Regions from separate parts of the Pseudarthrobacter humi genome, predicted to be linked through region 2. Evidence: predicted binding sites of a transcription regulator. Region 2 holds the regulator's gene; each other region holds the start of a gene.
What was found. The regulator HrcA, encoded in region 2, represses chaperone genes, less so after heat shock. The targets are predictions, from matches to a motif close to TTNGCACTCGNNNNNNNCGAGTGCNAA.
Positions count from the first base shown of each region.

Region 1: groL (chaperonin GroEL) is a predicted target of HrcA. The motif match lies at 3,264-3,290, and genes of this name have one in related genera.
Region 3: groES (co-chaperone GroES) is a predicted target of HrcA. The motif match lies at 2,613-2,639, and genes of this name have one in related genera.

Region 1 covers NZ_JANCLV010000007.1:199,659-209,177, forward strand. Annotated here, with positions in the region: gene NFC73_RS12410 (ABC transporter substrate-binding protein) at 70-1,380, shown strand; gene groL (chaperonin GroEL) at 1,457-3,085, opposite strand; gene NFC73_RS12420 (ABC transporter substrate-binding protein) at 3,377-4,645, opposite strand; gene NFC73_RS12425 (cold-shock protein) at 4,657-4,863, opposite strand; gene NFC73_RS12430 (LytR C-terminal domain-containing protein) at 5,022-5,639, opposite strand; gene NFC73_RS12435 (DUF3263 domain-containing protein) at 5,691-6,020, opposite strand; gene NFC73_RS12440 (uracil-DNA glycosylase) at 6,154-6,924, shown strand; gene NFC73_RS12445 (siderophore-interacting protein) at 6,939-7,778, shown strand; gene NFC73_RS12450 (threonine/serine exporter family protein) at 7,818-9,305, opposite strand; gene NFC73_RS12455 (peptidoglycan bridge formation glycyltransferase FemA/FemB family protein) at 9,345-9,519, opposite strand, start outside.
Region 2 covers NZ_JANCLV010000013.1:87,818-97,323, reverse strand. Annotated here, with positions in the region: gene NFC73_RS16600 (PhoH family protein) at 1-425, opposite strand, end outside; gene NFC73_RS16595 (GerMN domain-containing protein) at 796-1,752, shown strand; gene NFC73_RS16590 (16S rRNA (uracil(1498)-N(3))-methyltransferase) at 1,774-2,556, opposite strand; gene dnaJ (molecular chaperone DnaJ) at 2,559-3,686, opposite strand; gene hrcA (heat-inducible transcriptional repressor HrcA) at 3,764-4,777, opposite strand; gene NFC73_RS16575 (DUF3097 domain-containing protein) at 4,925-5,773, shown strand; gene NFC73_RS16570 (DUF4870 domain-containing protein) at 5,902-6,321, shown strand; gene hemW (radical SAM family heme chaperone HemW) at 6,400-7,629, opposite strand; gene lepA (translation elongation factor 4) at 7,666-9,506, opposite strand, start outside.
Region 3 covers NZ_JANCLV010000001.1:345,481-354,999, forward strand. Annotated here, with positions in the region: gene NFC73_RS01730 (shikimate 5-dehydrogenase) at 74-892, shown strand; gene NFC73_RS01735 (class I SAM-dependent methyltransferase) at 920-2,149, opposite strand; gene NFC73_RS01740 (hypothetical protein) at 2,205-2,588, shown strand; gene groES (co-chaperone GroES) at 2,798-3,094, shown strand; gene groL (chaperonin GroEL) at 3,172-4,782, shown strand; gene NFC73_RS01755 (dihydrofolate reductase family protein) at 4,882-5,484, opposite strand; gene NFC73_RS01760 (ATP-dependent DNA ligase) at 5,564-7,087, shown strand; gene NFC73_RS01765 (helix-turn-helix transcriptional regulator) at 7,191-8,843, shown strand; gene NFC73_RS01770 (hypothetical protein) at 8,923-9,261, shown strand; gene NFC73_RS01775 (flavin-containing monooxygenase) at 9,258-9,519, shown strand, end outside.

The sequences.
Region 1 (9,519 bases), on a different contig from region 2:
GCGCCGGCACCGACGCCGTCACGGGACACGCGCTGGGTGGACCTCCACCCGTTTGAGGAAGGCACATCAATGAAGATTCGGACCATTAGCCGCAGGAGATTCCAGTTCGGCGCCGTCGCCGTCGCTGTCTCACTGCTCGCCACAGGCTGCGGTGCACCCGCCGGCTCCAGCGAAAGCAGCGAAGTCACCCTGCGGTTCGCCTGGTGGGGCAACGAGTACCTCAACGCGCAAACAGAGCGGGTCATCGACGCGTTCGAGGCGGAACATCCCAACATCAAGATCGAATCCGAGCCGGGCGAATGGGCCAGCTACTGGGACAAACTGGCCACCACGACCGCTGCCAATGACGCACCGGATGTCATCCAGATGGACCAGAAATACATCGCCGAGTACGGCGGCCGCGGGGCGCTGCTGGACCTGGCCAAACAGGGCGGGATCGACACCTCCACGCTGGACAAGGAATCACTGGCGTCCGGCCAATACGACAACGCACAGTACGGGTTGAGCACCGGGAAGAACGCTTACGTCATCATGGCAAACACCAAGGTCTTTGAGGCAGCAAACGTGCCTGTCCCCGACGACACCACCTGGACCTGGGACGACTTCATGGACACCGCCGCGAAACTCAGCGCGGCCGGTGACGGGAAGAGCTACGGCGCAGCCTATGGCAGCAACGAGGCGGACCTCATCATCTGGCTTCGGCAGCACGGCGAGAACCTCTACTCCCAGGACGGAAAACTGGACTTCGACACCGCTACGGCCGCTTCGTTCTGGGAACGGCTGAAGGAACAGCGCGATTCCCAGGCAAGCCCGCCGGCCACGGTGGCCACTGAGGACTCCGGCGCAGGCCTTGAGGAGAGCCTGTTCGGCACCAACCGTGTAGGCATGGCCTGGTGGTGGACTAACCAGCTGGGATCGCTGGAAACCACCACGGGCAGCAGCATCAAGATGCTCCGGGCCCCCAGCCCCGACGGGCAGTCTGCGGACAACGGCATGTACTACAAGCCCACCATGTTCTGGTCCGCGTCCTCACGGTCCAAGCATCCGGAAGCCGCCGCAACCTTTATCAATTACCTGGCCAACAGCCCCGCGGCAGGCGCCATCCTTATGACAGACCGCGGAGTCCCCGGCAACTCCGGGATCGTCGAGGGCATCACACCGGCCCTCAAGCCGGCTGACACCACCGTGGTGGCCTTCCTGAAGGACATTGCGCCGGACATCGCCGACGCGCCTCCCGTCCCGCCGGTGGGTGCCGGCAGCGTCCAGAACGTCATCAAGCGGTTCACCGATGAAGTCCTGTACGACCGGCTGACTCCGCAGGCGGCCGCCGACGCGTTCAAGAAGGAAGTCGAAGGAATGCTGGCCACGGCCCGCAAGTAGCGCAAACAAATGCGGCCCCCTCCAGTGGAGGGGGCCGCATTATGGTTTGCGCGGAACGTGGTCCGGGCGCTGGGGACTAGAAGCCGCCCATACCGCCCATGTCGTCGCCGCCACCCATGGCCGGAGCGTTCTTCTCCGGCTTGTCGGCCACAACGGCCTCGGTGGTGAGGAACAGACCGGCAATGGAAGCCGCGTTCTGCAGGGCAGAGCGGGTTACCTTGACGGGGTCGTTGATGCCGGCAGCCAGCAGGTCGACGTATTCGCCGGTTGCTGCGTTCAGGCCGTGGCCTGCAGGCAGGCCGCGGACCTTGTCGACAACAACGCCAGGCTCGAGGCCGGCGTTGAAGGCGATCTGCTTCAGCGGGGCGTCGATGGCAACGCGGACGATGTTCGCACCCGTTGCTTCGTCACCGGTCAGGTTCAGGTTCGCGAACGCCTTGGCGCCGGCCTGGATCAGCGCAACGCCGCCACCGGCGACGATGCCTTCTTCAACAGCAGCCTTCGCGTTGCGGACAGCGTCCTCAATGCGGTGCTTGCGTTCCTTGAGCTCAACCTCGGTTGCGGCACCGGCCTTGATGACTGCAACGCCGCCGGCCAGCTTGGCCAGGCGTTCCTGCAGCTTCTCGCGGTCGTAGTCCGAATCGGAGTTTTCGATCTCGGCACGGATCTGGGAAACGCGGCCAGCGATCTGGTCGGCGTCGCCGGCACCTTCAACGATGGTGGTCTCGTCCTTGGTGACAACAACCTTGCGGGCGCGTCCCAGGAGTTCCAGTCCGGCGGTCTCCAGCTTGAGTCCGACTTCCTCGGCGATGACCTGGCCACCGGTGAGTACAGCGATGTCGGCCAGCTGGGCCTTGCGGCGGTCGCCGAAGCCCGGAGCCTTGACGGCAACGGACTTGAAGGTGCCACGGATCTTGTTGACGATCAGGGTGGCCAGGGCCTCGCCCTCGATGTCCTCGGCAATGATCAGCAGCGGCTTGTTGGACTGCATGACCTTTTCCAGGACAGCAACCAGTTCCTTGACGTTGGAGATCTTGGAGTTGACGATCAGGATGTACGGGTCCTCAAGGACCGTTTCCTGGCGCTCGGTATCGGTAACGAAGTACGCGGAGATGTAACCCTTGTCGAAGCGCATGCCTTCGGTGAGCTCGAGCTCCAGGCCGAAGGTGTTGGATTCCTCGACGGTGATGACGCCTTCTTTGCCCACCTTGTCCAGGGCTTCAGCGATCAGGGCGCCAATTTCGTCGTCACCGGCGGAGATGGAGGCAGTTGCCGCAATCTCTTCCTTGGTTTCGATTTCCTTGGCGGAGGCCAGCAGCTCAACCGTGACGGCCGCTACGGCCTTCTCGATGCCGCGCTTGAGGGACAGCGGGTCAGCGCCGGCCGCGACGTTGCGCAGGCCTTCCTTGACCAGGGCCTGCGCCAGCACGGTAGCCGTGGTGGTGCCGTCGCCAGCGACGTCGTCCGTCTTCTTGGCAACTTCCTTGACCAGCTCGGCGCCGATCTTTTCGTAAGGGTCGTCCAGCTCGATCTCCTTGGCGATGGAAACACCATCGTTGGTGATCGTGGGGGCGCCCCACTTCTTTTCGAGGACGACGTTGCGTCCACGCGGGCCGAGGGTGACCTTGACGGCGTCGGCGAGGATGTTCAGGCCCCGCTCAAGACCGCGGCGTGCCTCTTCATCAAATGCAATGATCTTGGCCATAACGGCAGTAGTCCTTTCGGGACAGTCGTTAAGAATGAACCTCACTGCAGTGCCCGCGACGGACGATCCTTCACCGGCGGCCTCTGTATGCCGCGGCTGGGGATCTCACTCCAGCTAGGTATTTCTCTCGCTCCACGACCGCCGCCAAGCCCCGATTCCGGTCAAACCGGACGTTGCTTTAGCAGTCGGTACGTATGAGTGCTAACTCAATAATTAGCACTCCCTAGGTGAGAGTGCAAGCGAAAGGTCCCGTAAATCGCCCTGTCAGGGCGGCCCGTTCGCCACCGGCGATCAGCCCGTGGCCCGGCCTGCCGCCTCGTGGCCGCTGAGAACTGCCCTGTTGTCTGCGCCGTAGGTGAACACCATGTAGTTGGCCGTCGTGATGTCACCGTTGGCGTCGAAGGCAACCGGCCCCGATTCGCCGTCGTAGTTAATGCCTGCCCCGGTCTTCAGGACCGCGAGGCAGTCGGTGTAGGACAGGCACGGCTTGGTGGCCGGGCCCGGGGCCTGCGCGGCGGGCTGCCCGCCTCCTGTCCCGCCGGAGACGGCGATCAGGTTGGCGGCGATGGAGCGGCCGGCGTCGTCGTCAGCCTTGGCTGCCGCCAGGACCGCCAGGTTCACGGCGTCGTAGGTCTCCGCGGCGAACGAAAGGTCTTTCAGGGCAGGGTTGACCGACACAAGACGGGCCTGGAAGTCCGCAGACGGCAACAGGCCCGGCACCACTGCACGTGCACCTTCGAGCGCCTTGGATCCAAGTCCCGAACCGTACTGGGCGAAGGCGCCGTCGCTCAGGATGATGCTCTTGCCCGAAAGTCCCGCGTTATTGAGCTCTGCGATGGCGCCCTGGGCGTCGTCCCTGGCGATCAGCACTACAGCGTCAGGAGTGGCGGCCTTGGCAGCGGCTGCGGCGTTCCCGGCGGCGCCGGGCTTGAAGGCGGTGGTGGAGACAGTTTCCAGGCCGGCGTTTTTGGCGGCGCCGGCCACCGCGGCAGCCACGTCCTTTCCGTAGCTGGAGTCCTGGTGGACCACGGCCAGGCTCTTGGCGCCGCCGTCCTTGGCCAGCTTCACCAGCACCGATGCCTGGGCTACGTCCGCCGCGGCCGTCCTGAAGTAATAGCCGCCGCTCTTGTAGCGGGACAGGCCGGCAGCGGAGTTTGCAGGCGAGACGAGCGGCACGCGGGCCGCCGCGAGGACGTCGATGGCAGCGGCGGCGTGACTCGAATCCGTGGGTCCAATGACCGCGTCAACCTTGGCTGAGGCCAGACTCCTGGCCTGGGCGTCGGCACCATCACCGGCGCCCACCACCAGATCTACGGGCCTGCCCTTGTGGCCGCCGGCCGCATTGATTTCCTTGATTGCCAGTTGGGCCGCGGCGAGCTGCGAGTCGTTGAGGAAGGCCTGCTTCCCTGTGCTGTCCTGGATCAGCCCGATCCGCAGCGTGCCGTCACCGGATGCTTCAGCGGATTCAACGCGGGCGCCGCCGCCGCCGGCTCCGGCACAGCCGGCCAGGGCCAGCAGGAGGGCCGCCCCTGTGGTCGTGCGGACGATTGTTGAACGCAAGCTGCGGGAGATCACTGCGCGGGCCGGACGTTTTCTGCCTGCGGGCCCTTCTCGCCTTCACCGACTTCAAGCTCCACGCGCTGTCCCTCATCCAGTGCCCGGTAACCTTCGCCCTCAATAGCCGACCAGTGCACAAAGACATCGTCCCCGGAGCCGTCCACCGTAATAAAGCCGTAGCCCTTTTCGGCGTTGAACCACTTAACCGTTCCCAATGCCATGATGTCCGCTCTTTTCCGTCGTGCCGTCGGTCCCCGTCGGAAGTGTGCCGCTTGTTACGGACCGAAGCCTGAAATCACTCTAGCGACAAGCCATCCGGCGGGCCGAGCCACACGGCCGCTCCGGTGCCCAAAAGTTATTCAGGCGTGACCGCGCGGCGTTACTGGTAGCCCGGCCCCAGGACAACAACCAACGGCACCTGGAATTCCTGGGTCTCCACCAGCGTGGGGATGTTCAGGAGTTTGGAGACTGCTTCTGCGTTGGCTTTCTGCGCCGGGCCTGCATAGAAGATTGCGGATGTCTTTTGCGGAGCGCCGCCCCAGTTTCCCACCTGGCCCAGGGTCCAGCCATCGGCCTGGACCATCGAGCTGATGCGTCCGGCGAGCCCGGCCGTACCTGCCGCGTTGTAGATGGCAATGCCCTGGGTCTTGTCCAGCACAGCTGCGGAGGGGACGTTACTGGGCGAAGCGCTGGGCCCGGCGTCCGGGCTCTTCGAGGGCTCCGGGTCTGCGGAAGATGGAGCGGTGACGGACGGTGCCGTGCTTGCCTCGGAGGCCGCGGTTGATTCCAGGCTGGTGGAGGCTTCGCTGCCGGCCTGGGTGAACCCGAGCTTGGGAAGGATCAGGAAGGACACCACTCCGATGGCCAATGCCACAATCCCCACAGCAAGGATGGGCCACAGCTTGCGGCGGGCCGGCGCCGATGCCGCACGGTGGACGCCCTGCCGCGAGGCGGACTCCGGAACCTTGTCGAATTCATCCCGAGCGTATTTGGTCATGGTGGGGAGACGTCCTTGTTGATTGCTGCTGATGGCTCAGCACGAGCGTGGTCAGGCGTCGGAACCCAGGCGTCGTGCAGTGCGTGCCCGGTGACGCGACGTACGTAGTCTACGCAATCTCTTGACCAGCATGGGGTCGTGGGCCAGTGCAGCTTCGGTGTCAATGAGGGCGTTGAGCAGCTGGTAGTAGTGCGTTGCGGACAGATCGAACAGCTCCCTGATGGCCTGTTCCTTGGCCCCGGCGTACTTCCACCACTGCCGCTCCAGCGCAAGCATCTGTTGGTCTCGCTCGCTCAGGGGGGAGTCACGAAGCGTAAAATCCGCCAGCAAAGAGCCGCGCTCTTCCGGCTCCGGCATGTGTTCGCGAGCAGGTTCCGCCACGGCACACCCTTTCGCTGGTCTCGCTGAATCACCGGTTAAGTTTCAAAATCTCCTCCCCATGCTACGGCGTGAATAACACCGTTGTCATTTGCGCCCCGGATGCAGCGGCCGGCAACCCTGCGAGAATGGGAGCGTGTTTGATTCTGACGCGCTCTTCGAACTGGCGGCGGACCCGGCGGATGCCCTGGGCTTTGCCGAGATGGCCGCCTTGCCGCTCACTGCGCTGATGGCGGCCGACTGGGCGGAGGCGCTGGGCCCGGTGGAGAGTGAACTGCGCAGTGTCCTGCGCTTCCTGGCCACCGAAGTTGCCGCGGGGCACCAGGTGCTGCCGGCGCCGTCGAACGTTCTGCGCGCCTTCCGGCAGCCGCTGGCGGGCGTGAAAGTCCTGGTAGTGGGCCAGGACCCCTACCCGACGCCGGGCCATGCGATCGGCCTGTCCTTCGCCGTTGACGGACGGACCCGGCCCATCCCGCGGAGCCTGGCCAATATCTACCGTGAGCTTGAGTCCGACCTCGGCCTTCCGGCGCGCGTCCACGGCGACCTGTCCGCCTGGGCCAGCCAGGGGATCCTGCTGCTTAACCGGGTCATGAGCGTCCGGGCCGGGGCAGCCGGCTCCCACCGGGGCAAAGGCTGGGAGGCCATCACGACGGCGGCAGTCACCGCGGTGGCCGGCCGGCGCACGTCCGACGGCGGCCCGGCGCCGCTGGTGGCGGTGCTGTGGGGAAAGGACGCGGAGAGCGTCCGGCCCCTCCTACCGGGCGCGGCGGTCGTGTCCAGCGCCCACCCCAGCCCGTTGTCGGCGTCGCGCGGATTCTTCGGCTCCCGGCCCTTCAGCACCATCAACCGGCTGCTGCAGGACCAGGGCTGCCCTGGCGTAACCTGGGACCTCCCCGCGCTCCCTTAGCTTAGGGTTACCTTATGAGCACTGTTCCGGCCGCCACCAGCGCCACAAAAAATACACGTCCGCAGATCGACCTCACGGTCATTCGACGGGAAGAACTCTCGCCCCACATGGTCAGGATCGTGGCCGGCGGCAAGGGTTTTGCCGCCTACGTGAACAACAGCTTCGTGGACCGCTACATCAAGATCGTTTTTCCGCAGCCCGGCGTTGACTATGCCCAGCCCCTGGACCTGTGGACCATCCGCGAAACCATGCCCCGCGAGCAGTGGCCCTTCACCCGCACCTACACGGTCCGCTGGGTGGACATCGAGGCGCAGGAACTCGCCATCGACTTTGTAATCCACGGCGACGAAGGGCTGGCCGGCCCTTGGGCGGCTGCCGCCAAGCCCGGCGATACCTTCACCTTCACCGGGCCGGGCGGTGCCTACAACCCGTCGCCCGACGCTGACTGGTACCTCTTTGCCGGTGATGAAGCCGCACTTCCTGCGATCGCCGCCGCCATCGAATCACTGCCTGTTGAAGCGGTCGGCCTGGCGTTCATCGAGGTGGACAGCGACGCGGACATCCAGCCCCTCGCGTCCCCGGCGGGCGTTCAGGTGACCTGGCTCCGCCGCAACGGCGTTCCTGCAGGCGCCGGGGAACTCCTGGTTTCCGCGGTTGCCGGCGCCGAGTGGCCCGCCGGACGGGTCGACGTTTTTGCGCACGGCGAGCGCGGCTACATGAAGGGCCTCCGAGACGTCTTTTTCGTCCAGCGCGGCCTCGAACGGAGCCAGGTTTCGCTGTCCGGCTACTGGGCCCAGGGCCGGGTGGAGGACGATTTCCAGGCTGAGAAGAAACTCCCCGTAGGAAAGATCTAAGCAGGGTAGATCTGACCGTTGCCTAACGGCGGCGGGCGGTTAACGGCGGCGGGCGCGGCGCCGCTCGTTGCTGGCCAGGCTGCGTGTCAAGGGCCGGGCCAGGGTGTCGCCGAGGACAATGCCGGCGGCTGTGCCCAGGACTATCGCGCCGGCGTTGAGCATGCCGCCAGCTCCCAGCAGGACTTCGGATTCCTCGATGGTCAGCACATACATCGAGCGGAAGATGGTCAGTCCAGGCAACAGGATCAGGGCCGCCGGGACGGCCACCACCAGCTGGGGAGCGCCCATTTTCAGAGCCACCACTCGAGCCAATAGTCCAATCACAACGGCCGCGACCGCCGGGGAGAAACGGTCACCGACGCCGAGGGAAGCAGCGCCAAGCAGTACAAAATAGCCCACCACGCCCACGGCTGCGGTGGGCAGCAGCAGTTCCCACGAGGTCTGCTCCGTCACGCCGATGGCCATCACTGCCACGGCGATAAGGATGACCAGGACCCAGAGGTCGTAGGCAGGCGGAAACGTTTCCGTGACGCTAATCGGCTGCATCCCGGTCATCGAACCGATCACAAAGGCCACCGCGATCCCGGCCACAATCGCGCCGAACGTCAGCAGGGTGGACAGGAACCGGCCCGCGGCGGTCACCGGGAACCCGTTGATGGCGTCCTGGACCGACGAGACGAGGCGTCCGGTGGGCAGGAGCAGGAGGATGCCGCCCACCACCACAATCGCCGGTGCGTTAGTGAGCTCAAACCGCCACAGCAGCAACGCGGTGAGCGTCACGCCGAAGGAGCATGCCGCCGTCGTGAAGAAATCCGGAACCCTCCACCGGCCCAGCTGGCGGGCGAGCAGGCTGACACCGATGTTGGCCACGAAGGCGATGCCCGAGGACACCGGACCTCCGCCGAGCACGCCCACAAAGACTGCCGCGAACACGCCGAAGGCTACAGTGACCATCCAGCGTGGAAACGGTTTGGGGCTGGTGATGGCCTCGTCCAGCCGGCGGATCGCCTCATCGCGGCCCACTCCCCCGGCCACGATGTCCGTCACCAGCCGGTGTACTTTGGCCAGCCCGGCATAGTTGTTGGTCCAGGACCGCACCACCCGAAGCAGCGCGATCGGCGTCTGGTCCCTGGGCGCATAGTTGATGGCCACCGACTGGTTGGTGATGTCCACTTCGATGTTTTTCAGCCCCAGCGCCGCGGTGACGGCAATAATGCTCGTCTCCACTTCCAGGGCGCCTGCCCCGTACCGGAACATGGTCTCGGCCAGGTGCAGGGAAAAGTCCAGGGTCTTGCGTGCGGAGGTGTCCACGCCTCCCACCTGGATCATGGGGTTGGCGTAGGGGCTTCCGGCGAGCCTGTCCACAATACTCAGTGGCGCCGTCGGCGGGTTCTCCCCCCGCACCAGGCGCCGCAGCATCCGCTTGGCCGCGGCATCCTGGCGGAGCTGGGAGGGGGTGAGCGGCTCTGTTTTGGGCAGACCGTCGGTGGGAGGCCTGCGCCTTGGATTTCCAGGTCGATCGTTCACCTTGGTGCTCCTCCCTTTCTGGCAGTTCGTGGTTTGGTGTTAGGCCTGGCGCTTCAGTGGCAGTTTGCCCAGCAGGGTGCGGGCCGCCGCGATGCCCGCGCGGACCAGGCGGTTGGCCTGGAAGGCTACCGGCCGCACGGGCATCACGAAGTCACCCAGCAGCTGGACCACGTCGCCGCCGAAGCCCTTCTTGAACTCGTAGCCGCCGTGGCCT
Region 2 (9,506 bases):
TGGTTCAGCGTTTTGGGCCGGATGGTCTTCCCGCGGCTGGAGAGGATGTCATGGGTGAGGACGTCCACAGGGTTCTGCAATGACTGGCTGCGGAGCAACGCGACGAGCTGGTGCAACACCGCGGGGCTGATGACTGTCCCACGGGCCACGAGGCCGCGCACCTCATGCAGCAGCCGCATGATGCGGGGAACTTCGTTGGCGGGGCCGCTGATGGACAGTTCGTTTCCGCGGACATGGAAGTTAACGGACGGGAACTGCTCTTCGATGTAACGCAGGGCCTCGTCATGGCTGCCGAGCGATTGGACCATCTGATCGGAGTTGTCGAAGAGAACCACCTCCGTCCGGACACCGGGAAGTGAATGGGGGAATTCTCCGGCGGCGCGGTCAGTATTGAGCCGGCGCTTTCCGTTCGCTGATTCAGTCATGGTGCTGGCCCGCAGGCCCGTGGTCCCCTCCAGTTCGAAATTTAGGTGCGCCGGCTGCTGCGTGGGGGCTGTTGCCGAGCATGCAGGAGCCAGCGGAGTCCTTCCATCTTACGCCAGGAGGCACCTCCCGGCAGCGTCAGGCCGTCTCCGGCGAGGGTGCCCGTCACCGGCTTTCTGCGGGACGGTTGGCGTCATTAGGTATCAACTTCATATCGGGCTCATATCGTTCCCGTTGCAGTTGGGCCGGCAGCCCGGATTCGGTCCTTTTGCCGGAGCTGGCTATGCGATGCTGGAAATCACAGCCGTCCGGGGACCGGCTTACGGGGCCCAGGCCTCGCCATTTCACAGCCGGAAAGGACAGGCCACGAGAGTGCCGGAAACAGCGACCCCCCTCAGTGCCAGGCGCGTCGCGCCGCGTTTTCGTCCGCAACCTATCCTGGGCCTGCTGCCAGCATTCCTCCTTCTCACCGGTTGTATCGCGGACCCCAGCCCTGAGCCCACCCTGAATTCAAACTCCAGCGCTGCCGCCACAGGCTCCCCCGGGTCACTTTCCACCAGCGCGCCCCTGGAAACTACACAGTCCTCGAATAAGGCACCGGTCTACTGGATAGGCAGAAGCAACAGCAACGTGTTCCTATACCGGGAGTTCCGGGACGTGCCGGAACAGGAGAATCCAGTGACCCGCGCCCTTCGAGCCATGATGTCCGAGAAGCCGCTGGACCCGGATTTCTTCACGCCCTGGCAGGATCCCGAGAAACTCGCCTCGTCCATCTCCGGCAAAAACGTCATTACCGTCGATGTCTCGGAGGATGCCTTTAACAGCAATCTCGACGCCGACATGGCCGGCCGCGCCATTCAGCAGCTGGTCTTTACCGCTACGGCAGCGGCCGCGAGTTCCGGCCTGATCGATTCCGGCCAGCAGATCCAGGTCAGGATCCTGGTGGATAGCCACACAGATTACGTTGCCTTCAACCACGTCCAGCTTGGCGACCCCATGTCCCGAGCTGCCGGAATGGTGGCGCCCGTGTGGATCATCGATCCGCAGGAAGGGACTGGTTTGGCCGGCGGAAGCGTCAAGATCACCGGCCGCAGCACCGTTCCGGGCGGTAAGCTCCGCTGGCAGATCCTGCGGGCCGAAGCGAACGGGAACAAGGCGCCCTACCTGACCGGGGAGACCACTGCAGCTGCCGAAGCCGCCCAGTCCGGAGTCTTTACGCTTGCCCTTAGCCTGTCCTCGGGGAGTTACGAGCTCCGCGTTTCGCAAGTGGACGCGGCCGGCACGAGCCAGGAGCTGAATGTGGATACGCGGAACTTCAACGTCCGGTAACAGCCCGCGTAGCAGCCGGCATCAGGAGACCGGCGCTGTCCAGCGTCCCAGTACATCACTCGCCAGAACAACCGCTGCCGGCCCGGCTGTGGATGACCTCAGGACGTGGTGTCCCAAGAGCGCCGTCACGGCCCCGGCGTCGCAAAGCCGGGTGACTTCGCGGGGACTGATTCCGCCCTCCGGACCAACGATGAGCAGAATCTCCTGGGGTCCGGCGTCAGCCTGGGTGACCTGCCATGATTCCAGGACAGACCGGAGCGGCCGGACCGCGTCCTCGTGCAGGATTACGGCCAGATCCGCTGCCGCCACGGCCGCCGCAAGGCCTGGCGTTTCGACGGCGGCGCGCACCTCGGGGATCCAGGCGCGGCGTGCCTGCTTGGCGGCGGCAGTGACCACGGACTGCCATTTTGCGTGGGCCTTGGCCGCGCGCTCACCCTTCCAGCGGACAATTGATCGCTCGGACTGCCAGGGAACCACGGCATCAATCCCGAGTTCGGTTGCCGTTTCCACGGCCAGTTCATCACGGTCCCCCTTGGCCAGGGCCTGCACCAGCACAAGCCGGATGTCGGGCCGGTCCTCCACAACGAGGGCGGAGCATTCCACCGTGAGCTCCGCGGGCGACGCCGAGACGACAGTTCCGGTCAGCCGCCTTCCGGCGCCGTCGGCAATGTCCACTGCCTCTCCGGGAGATAGACGTTTTACGGCCACGGCGTGGCGTGCCTCCGGCCCCTGAAGGACAAAACGGGCACCGGGCACCAGCTCGTCCAGCGACCCGGCACCGCTGAAGAAAACGGGATTGCTCACCGCTACAGGTTACCGAACCGGTCCCGCAGCTTGGCAAAGACGCCGCCGCTGGCAGCCAGTTTGCCTTCGGTGAACTGCTCGCCCCGCAGCTTCGCCAGCTGCCGCAGGAGATCCTCCTGCGCGGCATCCAGCTTGGCCGGCGTCTCCACCTGCAGATGGACCATCAGGTCCCCGCGGCCGTAACCGCGCAGGTGCGTCACGCCGAGTCCACGGAGCGTGATGATCTCCCCGGACTGCGTCCCTGCCTTGACGTCGATTTCCTGCAGCCCGTCAAAGGTTTCCAGTGACAGCTCGGTGCCCAGGGCGGCGGCAGTCATCGGGATGTGCAGCGTTGCGTGCAGGTCGTCACCGTCGCGTGCGTAGGTGGCGTCGTTGTTGACCCGGAGTTCCACGTACAGGTCCCCGGACGGTCCGCCGGCAGGGCCCGCTTCGCCCTGCCCGGAGAGCTGGATCCGGGTGCCCGTGGCAACACCGGCCGGCACCTTGATGGTGAGCGACCGCCGGCTGCGGATGCGGCCCTGGCCGCTGCATTCGTTGCAGGGGTCCTTGATGACCGTCCCGAAGCCTTCGCAACTGCCACACGGGGCCGCCGTCATGACCTGGCCCAGGATGGAGCGCACCGCACGCTGGACCTGGCCGCTGCCGCCGCAGATATCGCAGCGCACAGGGTGGCTGCCGTCGCGGCAGCATGACCCGTTGCAGGTGGGACAGGTGACGGCTGTGTCCACTTCGAGTTTCCGGTTGACGCCGAACACGGCATCGCGGAGTTCGATCCGTACACTGATCAGCGCGTCCTGGCCGCGGCGGACCCGGGAAGCGGGGCCGGACGTGCCGCCGGCGCCGAAGAACGTGTCGAAGATGTCCTGGAACGCGAAGCCCTGGCCGGAGTATCCGCCGCCGCCGAACCCGTTGTCGGTGCCGTTCTCATTGCCGGTGGTGTCATAAATCCGGCGCTTCTGCGGGTCCGAAAGTACCTCGTAGGCATGGGTCACGGCCTTGAAGCGGTCCGATGCATCGTCCCCGGGGTTCACGTCCGGGTGGAGAGTGCGGGCCAGCTTGCGGTAGGCCTTCTTGATCTCTTCCCCGGTGGCTTCCGGCGAGACTCCGAGGACGTCGTAGTGGCTGCTCAAAGTTCGTATCTCTTCCTTGTTGTACTGCCGGCAGCCGGGCTGCCGGCACTGCTCTTCGTGCCTGGACCGCGGTGCTGTTACGGACCCAGAATTCTTGAAAGGTAACGGGCTACTGCCCTGACGGCGGCCATGGTGGTGGGATAATCCATCCGGGTGGGGCCGAGCACACCGATCTTGGCAGTGCTGTCCGGTCCGTAGCCCGTGGCCACCACGGAGGCTTCCGCGAGTCCGTCGTACGGGTTTTCACGCCCGATGCTGACTGCCACGCCCCTCGGATCCTGCGCCATGTCGCTCAGGAGGCGCAGCAGGACAACCTGCTCCTCAAGCGCTTCCAGGACGGGCCCGATACTGAGCGGAAAATCCACATTGGAACGGGCGAGGTTCGCCGTTCCGGCCATGACCATGCGTTCCTCGCGGCTGCTGTGGGCGAGCGTTTCCAGCCCGTGGGCCAAGGCCTGGGCCGCCGCGCGCTGGCCCGGGCTGACGGACGAAACGACTCCCGGCAGCGAGGAGGTCAGCCGGCTCAGCGAGATGCCCGCGAGTGATCCGAGGAAGTGTGTCCGCAGCGCGGCGATAGCGTCGTCGCCGAGGTCCTGGCCGATGTCGATCACGCGCTGTTCGACCTTGCCGGTGGTGGCGATGAGGACCACCAGGACCTGCCGGGGCGCGAGCAGGACGAATTCGATGTGGCGGATGGTGGCGCGGCTCAGATGCGGATACTGCACTACGGCGACCTGGTTGGTCAGCTGCGACAGCATCCTGACGGTCCTGTCCAGGACGTCGTCCAGATCGTCTGCGCCCTCCAGCAGCGCCTGAATGGCACGCCGTTCCGCGTGGGAAAGCGGCTTTACCGCTGAAATCTGGTCCACAAACAGCCTGTAGCCTTTGTCTGTGGGGATCCGTCCGGCACTGGTGTGCGGGGCCGTGATCAGGCCCTCGTCTTCCAGGGCCGCCATGTCGTTGCGGATGGTGGCGCTGGAAACGCCGAGGTGGTGGCGCTCCACGAGTGCTTTGGAACCTACTGGCTCACGGGAGTGCACGTAGTCCTCCACGATGGCGCGCAGTACTTCGAGTTTGCGCGGCTCGCTCATACTCCACCTCCATCCATGGTCACTGCAGGGTTAGCACTCGACATGCCTAAGTGCTAACAGTCTAATATGAGTCGCCCCGTTGTTAGCATTGGTACCGCTCCGGGCGAAATTCCGGACCAGGATCTAGCGGCAAGGCGGAATCAATCCATGCAGTACCAGAACTGGGGTCCGCAGGAGATCACCGCGCCCGTGAGAAGCGAACTCCCCGAGGTCGCCGTGGAACGCGGCATGGTTCTCGAAGACGCCCAGTCAGGCTGGGTGGGAGCGGTGACCCGGGTGGAGAAGTCAGGTGGCATGCATGTAGTGGCCCTCGAAGACCGGCGCGGCAAGTCCCGGTCCTTCCGACTGGGCTTCGGGTTCCTCCTGGAGGGGCAGCCCATCCGACTCGTTCCCCCGGCGCCCAGGCAGACCGCCCCCGTGGCCGCCGGCCGGACGGCGTCCGGCTCAGTCCGCGTTGCCGGCCAGCGTGCCCAGGTGGCCAAAGCCAGCAGGATCTGGGTGGAGGGAAAACACGACGCCGAACTCGTGGAAAAAGTCTGGGGTGACGATCTCCGCATAGAGGGCATCGTCGTCGAGCCTTTGCATGGCATTGATGACCTGGCGGGGGCGGTGGCCGCATTCGGTCCCGGTCCGGGACGGCGGCTGGGGGTCCTGGTGGACCACCTGGTGCCCGACTCGAAGGAGTGGCGCATCGCTGCCGCCGTGATGGCCTCCCCCGGTGCGGCCGGGAACGTCCTGATCGTCGGGCACCCTTACGTTGACGTGTGGCAGGCCATCCGGCCTGCCGTCCTGGGCATCGAAGAATGGCCGGTGGTGCCCCGCGGGCAGGACTGGAAGACCGGCATCCTGGCAGCGTTCGGCTGGCCACACTCCACCAAGGAAGACATCGGGCTTGGCTGGCAAAGGCTGCTGGGCGCTGTCCGCAGCTACGCGGACCTGGAAGCATCACTGCTCGGGAGAGTGGAGGAAGTCATCGACTTCCTGACGGTGCCCTGACACCGGATCCGGGTCCTGGCGGCGGCATTTGGTAGCCGAACCAGTATTCTTGGTACTGCGGAGGCTGCAGTTGCTTCAGTCCGGCATTCTCCAACCCAGCACCATTGCACTTTCGAAGGAAGAAAACCGTGGCACAAAACGCACGCGAGCACCGGGACGACCACGGCGGCCAGGGCCGTTCCGAGTATCAGGGCGTTCCGGCTAATGCGCTGCCCCTGACGGCCAGCGAAGACCGCCAGTGGGCCACGCTGGCACACTTCGGCGGGATCCTCGGCTGCGTTCCGTCGCTGTTGATCTACCTAATTTTCCGTGAGCGCGGGCCGTTTACCGCCCAGGAATCCAAGGAAGCGCTGAACTTCAGCCTGCCGCCCACCATTGCAGCCCTGGTGGCCAATCTCCTGGTGTTCATTCCGGTGGTGGGAAATGCCTTCGCCGTCATCGCCACGCTGATCTGGATTGCCCTGACCTGCTTTTCCGTGGCCGCAGGCATCCATGTCAACAAGGGCCAGCCCCACCGTTACCAGTACAACCTGCGTTGGATCAAGTAGCGGCACAACGCGGGGTCACTTCCCGCCCGATAATTGCATCGCATCGGGCCGGAAGTGACCCCGCGTTGCTTTGGGGCGTCAGCCCGGCAGGATCCTGCGGACCACGGCGTCGGCCAGCAGACGGCCCTTCAGCGTTAGTACCAGCGTGCCGTGGAAGGCAGCCGGTGGCTCCACCAGGCCGTCGGCAATGAGCCCGGCCACGGCGTGACGGCCGTGGTCGCCCAGCGTTGACGTTGCCAGCCCCGACACGAGCCGGGCCTCAAGCATCACGCGCTCCACGTCGCGGGTTTCGGCGTCGAGGGTTTCGCGCCCGGCCGCCGGTGACAGGCCCTGAGCGAGCCGTCCGGCGTAGGCCGTGGGGTGCTTGACGTTCCACCACCGCACACCGCCGACATGCGAATGTGCACCTGGCCCGATGCCCCACCAGTCGTCTCCCCGCCAGTACGCGAGGTTGTGCCGGCATGCCTGCTCCGGCGTCCGGGACCAGTTGCTGACCTCGTACCAGCTGAGGCCTGCAGCGCCGATCAGCTGGTCGGCGAGTTCGTATTTGTCGGCGTGGTCGTCGTCGTCGATTCCCGGGACTTCACCACGGCGGATCTGGGCCGCCAGCTTGGTGCCTTCTTCCACGATCAGCGCGTAGGCACTGATGTGGTCAGGCTGGTAGGACAGGGCCGTCTCCAGGGAGAACCGCCAGTCCTCCAGGGACTCCCCCGGTGTCCCGTAGATCAGGTCCAGGCTCACGGCCAGTCCGGCATCGCGCGCCCACTGCACCACCTGCGGCACGCGGCTGGGCGTGTGCGTGCGGTCCAGGACCTTCAGGACATGGGGAACGGCAGACTGCATGCCGAAGGAAACCCGGGTGAAGCCGGCATCGGCCAGGACCTGAAGGGATGCCGGGGTGACCGAGTCCGGGTTTGCTTCGGTGGTCACTTCGGCTCCGGGTTCCAGGCCCCAGTGCCCGACGGCGGCCGTCAGGATCCGCGCGAGGTCTTCCGCCGGGAGCAGCGTGGGGGTGCCGCCGCCGAAGAAGACTGTGCTCAGCGGCCGGTCCGGGAGACCCGAGTTCCGCAGGACTGAGGCGGCAAAGTCGACTTCGGACACGGCCGTGGTGGCGTAGGCGTCCTGTGACGCTCCGCCGCCCAGCTCGGTGGCCGTGTAGGTGTTGAAGTCGCAGTATCCGCAACGAACAGCGCAGAACGGGATGTGTACGTACAGGCCGAAGGCCCGGTCCGCCGCACCTGCCACTGCCTGGGCGGGCAGCAGACCGTCCGACGGCGCGGGGTCACCGAGCGGAAGAATGCTAGGCATTGCAGGGGCCTCCGGTGCTGCCGGCCACTGTGATCACTACTTCTTGGCCTTGTCCTTGGATTCGTCGGTGGTCAGCGCAGCGATGAAGGCTTCCTGGGGGACCTCAACGCGGCCCACCATCTTCATGCGCTTTTTGCCTTCCTTCTGCTTCTCCAGCAGCTTGCGCTTACGGGAAATGTCGCCGCCGTAGCACTTGGCCAGAACGTCCTTGCGGATGGCGCGGATGCTTTCCCGGGCGATGATCCTGGAGCCGATGGCAGCCTGGATGGGCACCTCGAACTGCTGGCGGGGAATGAGCTCGCGCAGTTTGCCGGTCATCATCACACCGTAGGCATAGGCCTTCTCGCGATGCGTGATGGCGGAGAAGGCATCCACCTGTTCGCCCTGGAGCATGATGTCCACCTTGACCAGGTCGGCCACCTGCTCGCCGTCGGCCTTCCAGTCCAGCGAACCGTAGCCCCGGGTCTTGGATTTGAGGATGTCAAAGAAATCGAACACGATCTCAGCGAGTGGCAGCCGGTAGCGGATTTCGACCCTGTCCTCCGACAGGTAGTCCATGCCGCCAATAACGCCGCGGCGGCTCTGGCAGAGCTCCATAATGGCGCCCACAAACTCGTTCGGCGCCAGGATGGTGGCAGCCACCATCGGCTCGCGGACCTCTGCTATCTTGCCGGAGGGGTATTCGCTGGGGTTGGTCACATGGACCACCCTCTTGTCCTCCAGCGTCACTTCATACTCCACGTTGGGGGCGGTGGAGATCAGGTCGAGATTGTATTCGCGTTCGAGGCGCTCCCTGGTGATTTCCAGGTGGAGCAGGCCGAGGAAACCGACGCGGAAGCCGAAGCCAAGCGCGGCCGACGTTTCGGGCTCGTACACCAGAGCGGCGTCATTGAGCATCAGTTTCTCCAGCGCATCGCGGAGCACCGGGTAGTCCGTGCCGTCCAGCGGATACAGGCCGGAGAAGACCATCGGTTTGGCATCGGCATAGCCGGGAAGGGACTCCGTGGCAGGCTTGGCGAGGTTAGTGACGGTGTCGCCGACCTTGGACAGGCGGACGTCCTTCACACCGGTGATGAGGTAGCCCACTTCGCCAACGCCGAGACCCTTGGAGGGGGTGGGCTCCGGGGAGCTCACCCCGATCTCGAGGAGTTCGTGGGTGGCCCGGGTGGACATCATCTGGATGCGTTCACGGGGGTGGAGCATGCCGTCAACCACACGGACGTAGGTAACCACACCGCGGTACGTGTCGTAGACCGAGTCGAAGATCATGGCGCGCGCGGGGGCGTTCGGGTCCCCCACCGGGGCCGGCAGATCGCGGACGATCTTGTCCAGCAGGACTTCGACGCCCATGCCGGTCTTGCCGGAGACGCGGAGCACGTCGTCGGGGTCGCCGCCGATCAGGCTGGCCAGTTCGGCCGCGTACTTCTCCGGCTGGGCTGCCGGGAGGTCGATCTTGTTCAGTACCGGGATGATGGTGAGGTTGTTTTCCATCGCCAGGTACAGGTTCGCGAGGGTCTGGGCCTCAATGCCCTGGGCCGCGTCAACGAGCAGCACTGCGCCTTCGCAGGCGGCCAGCGAACGGGACACTTCGTAGGTGAAGTCCACGTGGCCAGGGGTGTCGATCATGTTCAGCGCGTAGCTGGTCCCGTCGAGTTCCCAGGGCATGCGGACCGCCTGGGACTTGATGGTGATGCCGCGTTCGCGCTCAATGTCCATGCGGTCCAGGTACTGGGCCTTCATATCGCGGGACTTAACCACCCCGGTGAACTGCAGCATGCGGTCAGCCAGGGTGGATTTACCGTGGTCAATGTGCGCGATGATGCAGAAATTCCGAATGATGGCCGGATCAGTCGCGGCGGGCACCGGGGCGGTGCGGG
Region 3 (9,519 bases), on a different contig from region 2:
AGTAGATGTCGTTATGAGCGCTCAAAACGACATCTACTGCGACCTAGTTGGGCGGAACGCGTTTAATGGGCAGGTGCCCATTCTCAATAAAGACATGACCTTGTGTATTTCGCTGTCGGCCCGGCCCAGCAACAACGGGACGCGGTTCCACAACCACCTCTACGACCAGCTGGGCCTGAACTGGATCTACAAGGCCTTCGCCCCCACAGACCTGGCCCAGGCGATCGCCGGCGTCAGGGGCCTGGGAATCCGCGGCTGCGCGGTGTCCATGCCGTACAAGGAGGACGTGATGGCCCTCGTGGATGAACTGGATCCTTCCGCCAAGGCCATCGATTCGGTCAACACGATCGTGAACACCAACGGGCACCTGAAGGCCTACAACACCGACTACACCGCCATCGAGCAGCTCCTCGCAAGCAACGCCGTGCCCACGGACTATTCGGTGCTGGTCCAGGGCGCCGGCGGCATGGCCAAGGCCACCGTCGCGGCCCTGCGTGACGCCGGCTTCACAGACGTCACCGTCATCGCCCGGAACGAAGACACCGGCCGGGCGCTCGCTGAGCAGTACGGGTTCCAATGGAGGGCAACGCTCGACGGCGGCACGGCGGACCTGATCATCAACGTCACCCCCATCGGTATGGCGGGCGGGCCGGACGTGGACTCGCTGTCCTTCCCGGAAGATGCCATCGCGGCAGCCAAAGTAGTGTTCGACGTCGTGGCGCTGCCCGCGGAGACACCGCTGATCAAGGCGGCCCGCTCCGCCGGGAAACAGGTGATCACTGGAGCCGAGGTGGCCACCATCCAGGCGCTCGAGCAGTTTGTGCTCTACACCGGTGTCAGGCCCACCGACGAGCAGGTCCGGGCCGCCGAGGACTTCATGCGCGCCCAGTAAGGCCGGGTCTCAGGACGGTTCGCTGCCTTAGACAGGTTCCACCGAGATGGCCACCCGGTCCTCCCCAATGCGGGTCAGGACCAGGGTGGCTGTTTTTTGTCCGGCCTTCTTCCCGGCCACCTTGCTTCCGGCGAACAGCTGCTTGCGCAGTTCCTCCGGGGTTACCGAGGTGCCGCGTTTCTTGATGTCCAGCACCGTGATGCCATTTTCCTTCACCCAGGCCTTGAGCGCCTTGACGCTGTACGGCATCACTTCCAGGACCCTGTAGGCGCGGGCGAACGGCGTGTCCACCAGCTCCGGAGCGCAGATGTAGGCGATGTGCTCGTCCAGCAGGTGTCCGCCCAGTTGAAGCGCGACGTCGGCCACCAGTCCGGCGCGGATCACCGCGCCATCGGGCTCATACAGGTAACCCGCCGCCGGACCCACCGGCGCGGCGGGACCGCCGTCGAAGTCTTCAGCGCTGGTCAGCTCGGCGGCACCCTGCGGGCCCAGCAGCAGCGCCGCGCGGCGGATTCCGGGCCGGCGCACGGAGTTGAACCACAGGGCCACCTCGGTGACGTCGCCTCCCACCGATACCCACTGCGCCTCGCAGCCGGCGGGAACTGATTCGTGCGGCATGCCGGGGCCCATTTTGACGCCAACGGCGCGCCCGGTGGCGGCGAGTGCTTCCACAAAGGACAGCGGCGGCGAAAACGCCTCAGGATCCCAGATCCTCTTGGTACCCGAGGTGGAGGTGACCCGGCGTGCGGGATCCAGCCAGACGCCGTCGACCCCGTCCAACGGGACGGTGGTGGCGTCCGAGTGCACCACGGTGGCGTTGGGGAAGGGGATCAGGTTGACCGTGGCGCAGGCGGCGGTGGTTTCGTCCATTTCCACGGCCGTGACCGTAATGTCCATCGATGCCAGCGCCAAGGAGTCCGCGGCAAGGCCGCAGCCGAGGTCGGCCACGTGGCGGACACCGGCCTGCGCAAACCGCTCGGCATGCCGGGCGGCAACCGTGAGACGCGTGGCCTGTTCCAGCCCGGCCTGCGTGAAGAGCATGCTCCGGGCGAACTCGCCGAACTTCAGCTCGGCTTTAGTGCGCAGCCGGGACTGGGTGAGGACGGCGGAGACCAGTGCGGGGGAGTGCCCGGCCTTGCGGAGGGCCGCATTGAGCTCAAAGGACTTGTCCTCGCGATACGGGCCCAGGGACGCCAGGAGCTCCCAGCCTTCGCTCGTGAGCAGTGGGGCGATCTGGTCCTGCGGTGCTTGAGCCATGGGTTCAAGCCTAGTGGAGGTAGCCCGGAGGCCAGTTCCCGCTAGGGTTGAAGGCATGGAAGACAGCGCAGGCACCCAGCCGTCCGGACTACCCGAAGCAAGAAAGCCGGACCTGGTGAAGTTTGCCCGCCCCGCGCTGATTGCAGGATCCGCAGTGGCCGTGGTCTGCGTCGCGCTGCTGGTGATCATCCTCTTCCTGGACACGTTCAACGCCACCGTCTACTCCGTGGGCGGCAAGAACATCCAGGACGCCACGGACGAGGCACAGGACATCCGCAGCCTCTACGCCGGGGCGCGCATAGGCGGCATCATCCTGCTGGTGGTCTCGCTGCTGGCTGCCGTGGGCGGCGCCGTGGTGCTGTACCTGCGGCGGGGCACCGTTGAGGTAGGGGACGACGGCGACGAGGACGTCGATCTCGAGGACCTCACCGGCCGGTAGCAGCTGTTCGCCGGCGACATAATTCTGGCACTCGCCTTGACCGAGTGCTAACCAATACATAGAGTCGTCATTAGCACTCTCCCTAGGAGGGTGCTAACACATGAAGAGCTGCCAGCCAGGCTGCTGCCGGCACCGCGACGACGGTTTGCCAGCCACGGCGAAGCAGCTCAACTGTCCATGAATTTGCTGACGTAGAAGGAGAGGTCCGAGTGTCGGTCTCTATTAAGCCTCTTGAGGATCGTATTGTTGTCCGCCCGCTCGAAGCCGAGCAGACCACGGCTTCCGGCCTGGTTATCCCGGACTCCGCACAGGAGAAGCCGCAGGAAGGCGAAGTTGTTGCAGTAGGCCCCGGCCGCTTTGACGACAACGGCAACCGCGTTCCGATCGATGTTGCCGTTGGCGACGTTGTTATCTACTCCAAGTACGGCGGAACTGAAGTCAAGACCGGTGGCACCGAGTACCTCGTGCTCTCCGCCCGCGACGTTCTGGCGATCGTCGTAAAGTAACTCTTTGGATCCCCGTGCTGCTGTTCCGTCCCTGACTGAACAACAGTGCGGGGTTCTGTCTTTGAAAGGACAAAACCATGGCAAAGCAGCTTGCGTTTAACGACGCTGCACGCCGGTCGCTTGAAGCCGGCATCGATAAGCTCGCCAACACTGTCAAGGTGACGCTCGGCCCCCGCGGCCGCAACGTTGTCCTCGACAAAAAGTGGGGGGCACCCACCATCACCAATGACGGCGTCACCATCGCCCGCGAAATTGAGCTTGATGACCCGTATGAGAACCTTGGCGCGCAGCTGGCCAAGGAAGTAGCCACGAAGACGAACGATGTTGCCGGCGACGGCACCACCACGGCCACCGTGCTCGCCCAGGCCCTGGTCAAGGAAGGCCTGCGCAACGTTGCGGCTGGCGCCGCTCCGGGCCAGATCAAGCGCGGCATCGAGGTTTCCGTGGAAGCCATTGCGGCCCGCCTGCTCGAGAACGCACGCCCGGTTGAAGGCACGCAGGTTGCCAGCGTGGCAGCAATCTCGGCCCAGAGCGACGAAATCGGCGAGCTCCTCGCCGAGGCATTCGGCAAGGTCGGCAAGGATGGTGTGATCACCATCGAGGAGTCCTCCACCACGCAGACCGAGCTGGTCCTCACCGAAGGCATGCAGTTCGACAAGGGCTACCTTTCCCCGTACTTCGTGACCGACTCCGAACGCCAGGAAGCCGTCCTCGAAGACGCCCTTATCCTGATCAACCAGGGCAAAATCTCCTCCGTGCAGGACTTCCTGCCGCTGCTGGAGAAGGCTCTGGCGAGCTCCAAGCCGCTCTTCATCATTGCCGAAGACGTTGAGGGCGAGGCCCTGTCCACGCTGATCGTCAACCGCATCCGCGGCACGCTGAACGTTGTTGCCGTCAAGGCTCCGGGCTTCGGCGACCGCCGTAAGGCCATGCTGCAGGACATCGCCACCCTCACCGGTGCGCAGGTCATCTCCGCGGAACTGGGCCTCAGCCTGGATTCGGTTGGCCTCGAGGTGCTGGGTACCGCCCGCCGCATCACGGTCACCAAGGACAACACCACCATCGTTGACGGCGCCGGTTCCGCAGAAGACGTCGCAGCCCGGGTTTCCCAGCTGCGCGCCGAGCTGACCCGCACCGACTCCGACTGGGACCGTGAAAAGCTCCAGGAGCGCCTGGCCAAGCTGGCCGGCGGCATCGGTGTCATCAAGGTCGGCGCAGCCACCGAAGTTGAGCTGAAGGAAAAGAAGCACCGCATCGAAGATGCAGTGTCCTCCACCCGTGCCGCCCTCGAAGAGGGCATTGTGGCCGGTGGCGGTTCAGCACTGATCCACGCACTGAAGGCCCTCGATGAGGACCCTGCAGTCAAGGCCCTCGAAGGCGACGCCGCCGCTGCTGTGGGCATCGTCCGCCGCGCGCTGGTCCAGCCGCTTCGCTGGATCGCCCAGAACGCCGGATTCGACGGCTACGTTGTCACCGCCAAGGTGGCCGAGCTCGAAACCAACAACGGCTTCAACGCCAAGACGGGCGAGTACGAGGACCTGATCGCCGCCGGTGTCATCGACCCGGTCAAGGTCACCCGTGCAGCCCTGCGCAACGCGGCATCCATCGCTGCGCTGGTTCTCACCACCGAGACCCTCGTCGTGGAGAAGCCGGCCAACGAAGACGAGCACGCAGGCCACAGCCACTAATCCCCACCGTCTCCCTGACGGCGTGGGCCCAGGCCTCTGCATCAAGTCTCTGACGCACAAAAAACCGGTCCAGCTTCGGCTGGGCCGGTTCTTTGTGTCCTATGTGCCCGGCATGTCCTGTGTTTCAACGTTGCCGGCACGCTCGTAGACCAGCGACACAGCCCCCTTCGGGAAGGTGCGCGCGGGCTCGGCGAGACGGAATGAGGCGGGGATGGTCCCGTCGTCGAAGAGGCGCTTGCCCTGCCCGAGAGTGATCGGATAGAGCCAGAGGTGGAGGCGGTCGATCACGTCTGCGGCCAGCAGGGAACGGATGAGGACCCCGCTGCCGAACATATGCACCTGGTTGTACTCCTCGCGGAGCCGTCCCGCGGCGGCGGCATCCGGCAGCACCGTGGTGCCTGCCCAGCTCGGATCTGTCAGGGTGCTGGAGACAACGAACTTGGGCACCCGGTTGAGTGTCCCGCCGATGTCATCAGACTGGTGCGGCCAGTACGACGCGAAGATGTCGTAGGTCTTCCGGCCCAGAAGCAGGGCGTCGATGAGGGGGATCTCGGCGCCAATGGCCGCGTCGGCTTCGTCATCGGTCACCGGCATCTGCCAGCCACCGAAGGCAAAGCTGCCCTCGGTGTCCTCCTTGCTACCGCCGGGCGCCTGGTAGACGCCGTCGAGAGTGATGAACAGGTTCGCGACGATGATGCCCACGCGTCCATTCTGGAACGGCCCCCCGGTGCTGTCCAGCGTTCTTCACTGCCCGGCGTCGCCGGCGTGGCAGACTGATGCCATGCTGCTGGACGAGCTCGTGAAAACCACGGATGCCGTCGCGTCGACCCGCTCCCGACTCGCGAAGGTCGACGCACTGGCCGATCTGCTGCGCCGGCTCGAGCCCGCGGACATCGCAGCCGTCGTCGGCTTGCTCATCGCCAGGCCGCGACAGGGCCGTGTCGGGATCGGCTGGCGCGGCATGACAGCCGCCATGGGGGAGCCGGCCGCCGAGCCGAGCCTGACTGTCGCCGACCTCGACGCCGCGCTGGAGCGGCTGCTCGTTACCGCAGGCGCTGGATCAACCGCGGAGCGCGCCGCGACACTCCGCTTGCTCACAGCGGCAGCCACCGAGCGCGAGCAGGCCTTCATCGCCGGCGTGCTGCTCGGTGAACTGCGTACCGGTGCGCTTGAGGACGTGCTGACGGATGCCGTTGCCCGCGCCGCCGACCGGCCTGTCGACGCCGTACGCCGCGCGGCGATGCTCTCCGGCGATCTCGGCCGGACCGCCCTGCTGGCGATCACGGGAACGGCAGCCGAGCTCGACGCCGTCGGCCTCGTCGTCGGCCGTCCCGTGCAGCCCATGCTCGCCGCGACCGCGGCCAGTGCCAGCGCGGCACTGGAGGTGACGGGGGAAGCCTCCGTGGAATACAAGCTCGACGGCGCGCGCATCCAGGTGCACCGCGTCGGGGACGAAGTTCGCATCTACACCCGCACCCTGGCCGAGGTGACCCACCGGCTGCCCGAGGTGGTGGAGGTGGTGCGAGGGCTGCCGGTGCGCGATGTGATCCTCGACGGCGAGACCCTCGCCCTCGATGAGGACGGCGGCCCGCGACCGTTCCAGGAGACCATGTCGCGGTTCGGGGCGGACGCGGCGCGCGCTACCGTGCTGCATCCGTGGTTCTTCGACGTGCTGCACATCGACGGGCGCGACCTGCTCGACGAACCGCTGGCGACGCGTATCGGCGTGCTGGAGCGCATCGCCCCCGGGCATCGGATCCCGGGGGAGATCACGGCGGATGCGGCCGTTGCCGAGAGAGTGTCGCGCGATGCGCTCGCCGCAGGCCATGAGGGTGTGGTGGTGAAGGCGGTCGGATCGGCCTACGCGGCTGGCCGGCGTGGTTCCAACTGGATCAAGGTAAAGCCGGTGCTCACTTACGACCTGGTGGTGCTCGCGTGCGAGTGGGGGTCAGGACGGCGGACCGGGTTCCTGTCGAACCTGCACCTGGGAGCCCTCGACCCGGCCGGCGAGTTCGGCGAACCCGGCGGCTACGTGATGGTGGGCAAGACTTTCAAAGGCATCACCGATGTGCTGCTGCGCTGGCAGACCGAGAGGTTCCAGGAGCTGGAGGTGCGGAGAACGGCGGGCACCGTCTGGGTCGAGCCCGTCACCGTGGTGGAGATCGCGATCGACGGCGTGCAGCAGTCCTCGCGCTATCCCGGCGGAATCGCCCTTCGGTTCGCCCGGGTCAAGCGCTACCGCGACGACAAGACGGCGGCCGAGGCAGACACGATTCAGACGCTGCGCGCCCTGCTGCGTCCGTAGCTTGTGCCGCTTCTCCACCGGGCGTACCGTGGCGATTATGTACTGGCGCGCCCGGCGTGCGGCGGGCCAACAGGTTGGGCGGTTGGTATCCGGAAGGGGCCAGATGTCAGCTGATACAGGCATTGACCGGGGCAGGTCAGCTTTCAAGGAACATCGCTGGACCGAGGCGTACCAGACCTTCCGTGATGCCGATAAGCGAGGCGGGTTGCCGGCCGGCGACCTTGAGCGGCTGGCTACGGCCGAGATCCTGACTGGCAAAAGCACCCCCGGGCTGGAGACCCTCACCCGTGCCCACGAGGAATACCTCCTGGTGGGCGACGTCGAGGGTGCCGCACGGTGCGCCGGCTGGATGGGCATGCAACTGATGTTCTTCGGGGAGCAGGCCAGGGCCGGAGGGTGGTTTGCCCGCGGCCAGCGGCTCGTGGATGAACTGGCCGAGCCGAGCGCCGTGCAGGGTCTGCTGCTCCTCCCGGAGGGCCTGGGCAAACTTTACGGTGGTGATCCGGCGGGCGCCCTGCAGGCTTTTTCCCGCGTAACCGAATTCGGCCGGCGGTTCCGAGACAATGACCTGTCTGCGCTGGGCCTACTCGGCACCGGCCAGGCCACCTTGATGCTTGGCCACCCTGACGAGGGACTCCGGATGTTCGACGAGGTCATGGTGGCCGTCACGGCAGGTGAACTCTCCCCGATCCCCTCAGGGATCATCTACTGCGCAGTAATCGGCAACTGCCATCTGGCCTTCGACCTTGAGAGGGCCCTGGAATGGACGGCTGCACTGGACCACTGGTGTGCTGAACGCCCTGACATGATGTCGTTCAGCGGCCAGTGCCAGGCCCACCGCGCCGAACTTTTTATGCTCCACGGAGCCTGGGCCGAGGCGATGACGGCAGCTGCCGCTGCCCAAGGTCTTTCCGAAAAGGGCGATCCCCAGGCACTCTTCGGAGGCTACTACCATCAGGGCGAGGTGGAACGGCTGAAGGGAAAACTGGACGACGCCGAAGCCTCCTACCGGAAGGCTGCCCGATCCGGCTATGAGCCACAGCCCGGCCTCGCGCTGCTCTGGCTGGCCCGTGGCAATGCGCAACAGGCACAGGCGATGATCCGGAGGGCAGCTGGCGCGGCAGACGTCGCTACCCGCCGGAACATGTTGCCCGCCCTGGTAGAGATCGAGCTCGCCGCCGCCGACCTGGATGCCGCGCGGCGAGGTTTTCAGGAGCTGGAAGCCCTGGCCCGTGAATTGCCCATGCCCATGCTCCGGGCCGTTGCCGGCCAGGCCGACGGTGCCGTCCGGCTCGCCGACGGCGACCCCCTTGCTGCCCTGAAACCGCTCCGGGAAGCATGGAGGCTGTGGCAGGAGCTCGGGGTGCCGTACGAAGCGGCGCGCTGCCAGGCGTTGGCCGGCAGCGCCTGCCGCGCAGTTGGCGATGAGGCTTCGGCACTGATGTGTCTCGAGGCGGCCCACGCCGCGCTCCTGGACCTGGGCGCGGCGACCGCGGCAACCTGGGTGGCGACGCTGCTGCACGAAGGCAACCCGGACGCAGGACCCGAACCGGACACAGCGGGCCTCCTGACCCGCCGCGAACTTGAAATACTCCAGCTGGTGGCAACCGGAAAGGGCAACCGGGCCATCGCCGCCGAGCTCTACCTCAGCGAAAAGACGGTTGCGCGGCACATCAGCAACATTTTCCTGAAACTGGGCCTGTCGTCCCGGGCAGCCGCCACCAGCTACGCCTATGAGCACGGGCTGACTACATAGATATACCCAGCCGCGCCGCGACCGACGTTGCATAATTCGGCCGACGCGGCCACCAGGGGCGCGGCCATAACCTCAAAGCATGAACCTTCCAGTCCTCGCGGGCACCCTTTCGACGGTGCTGTTCGCCGCCGGAATGCTGCCGATGCTGGTCAAGGCGGCAAGGACAAAGGACCTGGCCTCCTACAGCCTCGGGAACCTCTTGCTGACCAACGTTGCCAACGCCGTCCATTCCGTCTACGTCTTCAACCTCCCGGCCGGACCCATCTGGGTGCTGCACCTGGCCTACCTCCTGGCCTCCGCGCTGATGCTTGCATGGTGGCTCCGGTACCGGGACGACGGACAGGACAGTCCGACGGGTCAGCGAAGCGAAGGTTCAGCCATCACCATTCCCTCGGATACCAAAGGAGAGCTGCCATGAACAACAACCGCGTGACCGGCACGCTGGACACCCTGATCATCGGTGGCGGGCAAGCCGGCCTAGCCCTTGGCCACTACCTGAAAGAGCAAAACCGGACGTTCCTCATCCTGGACGCACATCCACGAACCGGCGACGCCTGGCGCCAGCGGTGGGATTCGCTGCGGGTCTTTACGCCCGCAAAATACGACGGACTGCCGGGAATGCCGTTCCCGGCGGACCCGCTGTCCTTCCCCGGCAAGGATGACGTTGCCGGATACC